One region of the Comamonas guangdongensis genome, then DNA from elsewhere that is predicted to be linked to it. Evidence: predicted binding sites of a transcription regulator. Region 1 holds the regulator's gene; each other region holds the start of a gene.
What was found. The regulator FNR, encoded in region 1, switches genes on or off when oxygen is low (the NO sensors DNR and NnrR bind a similar motif). The targets are predictions, from matches to a motif close to TTGATNNNNATCAA.

Region 1 (2,199 bases):
CCCGCCTTGGTGCATGCCCCCGGTCTGCGATCTCCATCCTTGTGCAAAATGGCATTGCCCCCACAGCCCAAGGAGATTCGTGATGGACGCTCGCAGCTGGATGTGGATTGCCTGGCCTGCCTTTCTGGCCGCGGCGATCATGGAAATGGTGGTTTTTGCGTTTGTGGACCCGCTGGATGCGCACTGGATGGGCGCCCCCCTCGAGTGGTCGCGCAGCGCCATCTATACGGTGGGCTTCTTCGTCTTCTGGCTGGTCACCATGGTGGGCAGCCTGATGACCAGGATGCTGGCGCGCTCGGCGCATGAGCTCAACGGCGGCATAGTCTCCGAGCCCTGGGTGGAGTAGGGCGCCGAGGCCGCAAAAACAAAGCCCGCTGCGTGCGGGCTTTGTGCTTGTGGGAGGGAAGGGCTCAGCTCTGGCACTGCTGGCTGTTGACGATACGCTTGAGCGCGTCGGTGTCGAGAATCCGCAGGTGGCGCTGCTTGACCTCGAGGATGCCGTCCTCGGCAAACTTGGAGAAGGTGCGGCTCACGGTCTCCAGTTTCAGACCCAGATAGCTGCCGATCTCCTCGCGCGTCATGCGCAGCACTAGCTCGGACTTGGAAAAGCCGCGCGCCGACAGGCGCTGCACGAGATTGAGCACAAAGGCCGCGAGGCGCTCTTCGGCGCGCATGCTGCCCAGCAGCAGCATCACGCCGTGCTCGCGCACGATTTCGCGGCTCATGACCTTGTGCACATGGTTTTGCAGCGCCGTGACCTCGCGCGAGAGCTGCTCGAGCTTGTCGAAGGGCATCACGCAGACTTCGGCGTCTTCCAGCGCCACGGCGTCGCAGGTGTGGTGATCGTTGACGATGCCGTCCAGGCCTATGATTTCGCCCGCCATCTGAAAGCCGGTTACTTGGTCGCGCCCATCTTCGGTGGCCACGCAGGTCTTGAAGAAACCGGTGCGGATCGCATACAGCGAGGTGAATTCTTCGCCATTGCGAAACAGCAGCCCCCCGCGCTTGACCTTGCGGCGCGTGGCCACGATTTCGTCAATGCGCTCTATCTGTTCATCGTCCAAGCCCATGGGCATGCACAGTTCACGCAGATTGCAGTTGGAGCAGGATGCTTTGATGGTTTGAAGATTCATGGGGTTTGCAGCAACGGCACACACAGGCTTGGCTTTAGCCGTCGTGCCAGTCATTGACCTCGTAGTTTGAGATGAGATGGATCAAATTGTCGCAGCCCTTGCCTTGGAGTCCCTTGATTTTCGTCAAGGACAGGGGGTTTGCCTTGGGGCACAGTGCAGGCATTCATTCAAAAAACCGCGTTTGCTGCACCTGCCTTCAGACTTGTTGCCTATCCCAGGTCATGAGAGCTCTTTGTTGCAGGCAATGTGAGCGCACCCTGACGCCAGAGTTATGACCGCAGTCACGCCCGAGTTGCTAAGCCGTTTTGATATACCGGGGCCACGCTACACGTCGTTTCCAACAGCCGACCGTTTTGTTGAGGCTTTCGGCCCCGACGACTATATATTGGCGCTGCAGCAACGCAAAGCCCATTCCGGCAGCCGCGCCCTGCCTTTGTCGCTTTATGTGCATGTGCCGTTTTGCGAGTCGCTGTGTTACTACTGCGCCTGCAACAAGATCGTCACCAGGCATCATGACAAGGCCGCAGAGTACCTGGACTATCTGGCGCGTGAAGTTGCCATGCATACCCAGCATTGCGGCAGAGGGCAGATGGTGAGCCAGCTGCATCTGGGGGGCGGCACGCCGACCTTCTTCAGCGACGACGAGCTGCGTCGGCTGATGGCCTTGATGCGCGAGCATTTCAAGCTGGACCCCGCAGGCGAGTACTCGATCGAAGTCGATCCGCGCACCGTGAGCAATGAGCGCCTGGCCGTGCTCAAGGACATGGGCTTCAATCGCCTGAGCTTTGGCGTGCAGGATTTCGACCCCGAGGTGCAGAAAGCCGTGCACCGCGTGCAGCCCGCCGAGCAGGTCTTCGCGCTGGTGGGAAAAGCGCGCGAGCTGGGCTTCGTCTCCATCAATGTGGACCTGATCTACGGCCTGCCCAAGCAGACACCGAAGTCCTTTGCGCGCACGCTGGAGCAGGTCAACGCGCTGCGTCCCGATCGCATCGCGCTATATGCCTATGCGCATCTGCCCGAGCGCTTCAAGCCGCAGCGGCGCATCGAATCCGCCGATCTGCCCATG
Region 2 (2,199 bases), on a different contig from region 1:
ACTCGCCCTACAAGACCCTGGCCGACGTGATTGCCGCGGCCAAGAAGAACCCGGCCAAGATCACCTATGGCTCGCCGGGCAACGGCACCAGCATCCACCTGGCCGGCGTGATGCTGGAAAAGGCCGCGGGCATTGCGCTGACCCATGTGCCCTACAAGGGCTCCAACCCGGCCATGATGGACGCGCTGGCCGGCAATGTGGACCTGCTGGTGTCCTCCGTGCCCTCGGCCATCGCCCAGATCAAGTCCGGCAAGCTGCGCGCGATTGCCGTGACCTCGGCGGCCCGCTCCACTTCGCTGCCCGAAACGCCTACCCTGGCCGAATCCGGCCTCAAGGGCTTCAATGTGAGCACCTGGTATGGCATCTTCATGCCCAGGAACACGCCCACGCCCATCGTCAACAAGGTCAATGCCGAGGTGAACAAGCTGCTGGCCATGCCCGAGGTCAAGGAAGCCATCCTGACCCAGGGCGCCGAGCCCCAGGCCATGAGCGTGCAGGCCTTCGACAAATTCTTCCAGGCGGACTTCAAGGCCAACAAGGCCATCGTCGAGGCCTCCGGGGCGACGATTCAATAACCCCCTGAGCGGCTGCGCCGCTTCCCCCTGAAGGGGGACGGCATCTTCGCTGCGGGGCGGCCCTTGCTCGCTGCCCCTGGGTTGGGACATGCTTGTTTTGAGCATGGCATCCCAAAAAGAAAGACCTCCGGATGGAGGCCTTTTGCATGGAGGTGCAGCCTCTTATTCGCGCACGACCAGCACCGGGATCTTGACTGCACCCAGCACGCGCTGGGTGACGCTGCCCAGCACCAGCTTTTCGAGGCCGCGGCGGCCCTGGGAGCCCATGACGATGAGGTCGGCGCCCACGCTTTCCATGGTGCGCACGATGCCGTCATGGACCGCATGGCCCTCGCCCACGAGGGCGCTCACGTTGACGCCGGCCTGCTGCATGATGTCCTTGACGGCATCCAGGGCCGCATTGGCCTCGGCCGTGGCGGCGCTCAGATACTGGGACTGGCCGTAGGCGAAGTCCGCCCCCACGCCGGTGAAAGGGTAGGGATCGACCACATAGACCGCCGTGACGGCGCTGCCGAACACCTTGGCCAGTTCGGCCGCCTTGCGGGCCGCGAGCAGCGAGGGTTTGGAGCCGTCGATGGGAACCAGGATGTGATTGAACATGGTCATGTGCTTCTCCTTCATGCTTGGCAGCGCTGGTTCACGCAGCCGCCGCCGTTTCGATGCAAGCAGTCTGCTCCTATCATGCACCCGCGTATTGACTTGCATCAACCGCAAGTCCCTGACTCCAGCCCGGGCCTCGATGGGCGACACCTCGACCTGTTTCAGGCCACGGCTTAGGCGCCCTGAAAGCCGCCGCGGCGATAGGTCAGTACCAGCGTATCGCGCACGCCGCCGGGCTGCACGGGCTGTATGGGCGTGGTCTCATGAATCATGCGCGCATCGTCGAGCAGCATCACGGACCAGGGCTCGGTCAGGGTAAAGCGCTGGCCGCTGGGGCCCGCGGCCTCGAACACCCGGGTCTCGCCGCCCTTCACACCCTTGCGTCCCACCAGAATCACTACCACCAGATCCACGCCGTCGCGGTGCGCGCCCTCGGGCGTGGGCCGGCCTATGCCGTCCGTGGTGTCGATGCGAAACTGGTGCGCCTCCACAAACCAGCGCTGGGTCTGGCCTGGCGCGCAGAACACCTGGTCGGACAGCTGGGCCAGCGCCTGCAGCATGCGGCTCCAGGCCGGGCTTTGGACGGTCGTCGGCAACATCGGATCAAACAGACGCTGCATGCCGCCATGCAGGGCGTTGTATTCCACGGGCTGCCAATGGGCACGGTGCGGCACCTGCTCCAGCGCATCCGCCTGCGCCACAAAGCAGGAATGGCGGCGACGCCGGTAGCGTCCGCCATCCTTGAGAAAAGCATCGGGCGGCAGGCCCTGCCAGTCGGCGTCCATGGCCTGCAGATCGTCCAGGCCCAGACCCAGCCACTGGGCGAAATCCTCGGGCTGCAGCACGGCATAGCCATGCTCGCGCAGGGACCGGGCCGCCTGCGCGGCAGCGATATACGGAGGGGAAAACATGATGTGCGCCATAAGTGGGGCAAGCTTACTCCTCGCTGGCGGCGCTCGCGGCTGGGCGGCATCAAAATTTGCGCAAGGCTGCAGCGACGAATTCGCATGGATAAAAAAAAAGC
Region 3 (2,199 bases), on a different contig from region 1:
TCGCGCCGCCTGAATGCCCTGCTGGACGAGAACAACCAGAAGCGCGTGAGCGAGGCGCTGGACAATATCGCGGCCGCGGCCGACGGCGTCAACAAGCTAGCGGCCACCATGAACAAGACCGCCGCAGGCTTCCCCGAACTTACGGCGGATGCGCGCCAGACTCTGCACTCGCTGACCCGGGCCGGCGACGCGGCCACGGGTGTGGCCACCGATCTGCAGCAGACCGTGCGCCGGGTCAATGCGCCCGACGGCCCGCTGCAGCAGATTGCGCAAGGCACGCAGGCACTGACGCAGGCCGCGGATTCTCTGGGCCGCAACACCTTGCCGCGCATCAACGGTGCGGCGGATGAGGTCTCCCGCGCGGTGCGCCGCATGGGGACGGCCGCCGGCCGCTTCAGCGACAACCCCCAGGCCGTGATCTACGGCCTGGGCGTGGGACAGCCCGGCCCCGGCGAGGCCGGCTTTGCGGCCCCGGCCGCGGCGAAGTGACACGCAAACAAGGAACCGCCATGGCATTGCAAAACCTCTCCATCTCCGGGCGCAGCATGATGCGTGTGCTCAGCGGCTGCGCGCTGGTGCTGGCGCTGGCCGCCTGCTCGGGCCTGCCTACCGCGCCCACCCAGCCCACACGCTATGACCTGGGGCTCAGCGATCTGAGCGCCTCCCAGCCCGGTGCGGCGGCGCGCCGGGCCGATGCTCTGCCGCTGGTGCTGGCCGAAGTCCAGACCCCGGGCCTGCCCGAAGGTCTGACCGCCATGTTTTACCGGCTCGGCTACGCCGATGGCCAGCAGCTGCTGGCCTATCAGAATGCGCGCTGGAGTCTGCCTCCGGCCCAGATGCTGGAGCAGCGGCTGCGCATCCGCCTGGGGGCGGTACGGCCCATTCTCTCGGGCCGGGACAATGTGAGCATGGCGCCCGCCGACAAGCGCGCCGTGGCCATGCTGCGCGTGGATGTGGACGAGTTCAGCCAGGTCTTTGACAGCGCCCAGAGCAGCCGGGCCGTGGTGCGCCTGAGCGCCAGCCTGATCGGCCGCACCGACGGCGGCGTGGGCAACAGCCTGCTGGGCCAGCAGGTGTTCATCGCCCAGGCGCCGGCCGCAAGCGCGGATGCCGCGGGCGGAGCCCGGGCCATGGCGCTGGCCGTGGATGAGGCGGTCGACCAGCTCAGCCGCTGGCTGCAGAGCCAGGGCCGCTGACCCTGCATGACAGGATAGGCTTGATCTAGGGCAAGCGCGGCAGGCGGTTTTGCTGATGTGGGTCAATGGCGGGATGGCGCAGGCTTTCTAAGCTGCAGAGTCCTCAATCCCGAACAAGGAACCGCCATGGCCAGCCTCGAATGGAATGCCGCTCTCATCCTGGACCTGCCCGCCATGGATGCGGTGCATGAAGAGTTTGTGGCCCTGCTGGCCAGGGTGGAAGCCGCCCCCGATGAGAGCCTGTGCGCCCTCTGGGGTGAACTGATCGCCCATACCCAGCAGCACTTTGACCAGGAAGACCGCTGGATGCAGACCACGGGCTTTGCCACGGGCAACTGCCACAGCCAGCAGCACAAGGTGGTGCTGGCCGTGATGCGCGAGGGTGCGCTCAAGGGCGCGCAGGGAGACCTGGCCACGATTCGCCATATGGCGGCCGAGCTCGGGCCCTGGTTCAGCCACCATGCCCAGAACATGGATGCGGCCCTGGCCCTGCATCTGCGCCGCACGGGCTTCGACCCCGTCACGGGCCAGCTGCTGGCGCCCCAGGCATTGCCCGAGCAGCCTATCACCGGCTGTGGCGGAGCCTGCGGCAGCACAGAACACAAAGAAGAAGCCGCCGCTTAAGACGGCGCCGCCCCTTGGGAAGGCGCGAAGCGCCTCAGGGGGTCACGGATATATCGCGGGCGAGGCCAAGATGGGGAAGATCTTGATCAGCCCCCCCGTCATCACCTCGATGGCCAGGGCCGCCAGGATCAGCCCCATGAGCCGGGTCATCACATTGATGCCGGTCTTGCCCAGCGCACGGGCTATGGGGTCGGCCAGCGAGAAGCAGACCATGATGGCGATGGCCACCACCACGCCATAGCCGAGCAGGGCCAGATGCTGCCAGATGGAGCGCGCCTGATCGGCATAGATCACCACGGTGGACATGGCCGCGGGGCCGGTCAGCAGCGGAATGGTCAGCGGCACCACGGCAATGCTGTTGCCCTCGGCGGCTTTTTCC
Region 4 (2,199 bases), on a different contig from region 1:
TGCCGGTGTTGTTTGTTCAGACATGTTGAGTCTCGTTTGTTCTCTTCGTTACTGCAGCACGGCCTTGGCTTGGGCGTTCTGCGAGTCCAGCAGGGCCACAACGCGATCGGCGTTCTGAACCGTGCACACGTCCTGGGGCAGGTTCAGACCCGAGGCCTTCATATGGGCTTCGCCGCCCGCAGCGTCGATGGCCATCATGTGGTGCATGCACATCTTGCCGTCTTCGACGCAGCGGTTGAGCACCTTGTCGTACAGGCCTTCGGCCACGGAGGAGAAGCGCTCGACGGGGTTGCGTTCGCTGGGCTTGGCCAGATCCAGATAGGCCTCGCGGGTCAGCACCTTGCCTTCGGTCTTGGCCTTGGCAACCCATTGTGCGAACTCTTCGTTGCTCACGCCGTGGAACTTGAAGGTCATGCCGGCGAAACCGGCGCCGCTGTAGTGCGAAGCCTTGCCACCGTAGATGCCGGGCTTGTTGATCACGGCGTGGAGTTCGGTCTGCATGCCGGGCATGGTGTAGATCATGCCGGCCAGGTCAGGCACGTAGAAGGCGCTCATGGTGTCGGAGGCGGTCAGCTTGAAGTGAATCGGGCGATCCACGGGAGCAGCCACCTCGTTCACGGTCGCAATGCCTTGTTCGGGGTAGAAGAACAGCCATTTCCAGTCCATGGAAACCACTTGCACTTCCAGGGGCTTGACGTCGGCCGACAGGGGCTTGGTCTCGGAGATGCGGTCCAGCGGACGATAGGGGTCGAGCTTGTGGGTGCTGATCCAGGTGATGGCGCCCAGAGCGATGATGATCAGCAGCGGCACGGTCCAGATCACCAGCTCCAGCGCGGTGGAGTGGTGCCATTCGGGATCGTACTTGGCCTCGGTGTTGGACTGGCGGTACTTCCAGGCAAACAGCAGGGTCAGAAAGATGACGGGGACGATGATGAGCAGCATCAGCAAGGTGGCCGTAATGACCAGATCGCCTTGTTGCTTGGCAATGTCGCCAGCTGGATTGAGCACGACGGCTTTGCTGCAACCGGCGAGGGTTGCGGTCAAAGCGGCCGCTGAGAGCCACGCGGGCCCACGGATTTCCTTGATTTTTAACATGCTTTGGGCGTGACAAAGTCGCGCTTAGGTGTAAACGCGGATTACTGGATCTGGGCGAATGTAATACGAACCGGGTGTTTGTCCATTGGACATTTTGTCCAAGGTCAAACCGCAGGATATCAAAATGCGCTATGCGACAAGGGTTTAGCTGTCTCGGACAGCAGTGTACTCGCTGGCGCAAAAAAGCTTGCAATTGTCAGAACCGGCCCCATGAGGCCAGCCCGGCTGGCCCCTGGCCGACAGCACCCGGGGCAAAAACTCTATTGCAGCTGCACATGCTTGGGCGTAGAACGGAAAGCGTCCCAGCGACAGCAAGTAAGACAAGGAGATACACCATATGACAAGCCTGAACCCGTCCATTGGTCTTACTCAGCAAGACTACGACCATTTCGAAAAACTGGGCTACGCGCAGACCGATGAGGATGTGACTCCCGGCGAGATTGCCGTCGGCGTGATCATCGGACGATCTTCCGAGTATTTCGACTTCTTTGTATTCGGCATCGCCTGCGTTCTGGTGTTTCCGGCGCTGCTGTTCCCCTATCTGTCCAAGCTCGATGGCACGCTGGCCGCGTTCGCGATCTTCTCCCTGGCCTTTGTGGCGCGTCCCGTCGGCACGGCGCTGTCCATGGCCGTGCAACGGCGCTGGGGCCGCGCGACCAAGCTGACGCTGGCCCTGTTCCTGCTCGGGGTCTGCACCGTGGGCATGACTTTTCTGCCCAGCTATCATGACGCCGGCATGAAAGCCGTCTGGGCACTGATGGTGCTGCGCGTCGGCCAGGGCCTGGCTCTGGGCGGCTCCTGGGACGGGCTGCCGTCGCTGCTGGCCATGTCGGCCCCCAAGAATCGCCGCGGCTGGTATTCGATGATCGGCCAGCTGGGCGCGCCCGTGGGTTTCGTCATCGCCGCCGCGCTTTTTGCCTATTTCTATGCGAGCCTGAGCGCTGAGGATTTCCTGAGCTGGGGCTGGCGCTATCCCTTCTGCGTGGCTTTTGCCATCAACGTGGTGGCCCTGTTTGCGCGCCTGCGCCTGGTGGTGGGCCAATCCTATGTGCAGATGCTGCAGGAGCGGGAGCTTGAGCCCATCGGCGTGACCAGCCTGATGCG

Region 2: a site for FNR is predicted at 1,270-1,283, ahead of AB6724_RS06375 (universal stress protein). Genes of this name have one in related genera too.
Region 3: a site for FNR is predicted at 1,217-1,230, ahead of AB6724_RS05525 (hemerythrin domain-containing protein). Genes of this name have one in related genera too.
Region 4: a site for FNR is predicted at 1,190-1,203, ahead of cyoA (ubiquinol oxidase subunit II). Genes of this name have one in related genera too.

What each region holds. Positions count from the first base shown of each region.
Region 1 is NZ_JBFYGN010000021.1:33,158-35,356, reverse strand. Features, by position in the region: gene AB6724_RS16540 (hypothetical protein) at 83-346, shown strand; gene fnr (fumarate/nitrate reduction transcriptional regulator Fnr) at 411-1,133, opposite strand; gene hemN (oxygen-independent coproporphyrinogen III oxidase) at 1,405-2,199, shown strand, end outside.
Region 2 is NZ_JBFYGN010000005.1:182,951-185,149, forward strand. Features, by position in the region: gene AB6724_RS06370 (Bug family tripartite tricarboxylate transporter substrate binding protein) at 1-575, shown strand, start outside; gene AB6724_RS06375 (universal stress protein) at 738-1,175, opposite strand; gene AB6724_RS06380 (2OG-Fe dioxygenase family protein) at 1,349-2,098, opposite strand.
Region 3 is NZ_JBFYGN010000004.1:244,964-247,162, reverse strand. Features, by position in the region: gene AB6724_RS05535 (MlaD family protein) at 1-489, shown strand, start outside; gene AB6724_RS05530 (ABC-type transport auxiliary lipoprotein family protein) at 510-1,196, shown strand; gene AB6724_RS05525 (hemerythrin domain-containing protein) at 1,323-1,820, shown strand; gene AB6724_RS05520 (MarC family protein) at 1,863-2,199, opposite strand, start outside.
Region 4 is NZ_JBFYGN010000005.1:190,326-192,524, reverse strand. Features, by position in the region: gene cyoB (cytochrome o ubiquinol oxidase subunit I) at 1-24, opposite strand, end outside; gene cyoA (ubiquinol oxidase subunit II) at 49-1,095, opposite strand; gene AB6724_RS06405 (MFS transporter) at 1,433-2,199, shown strand, end outside.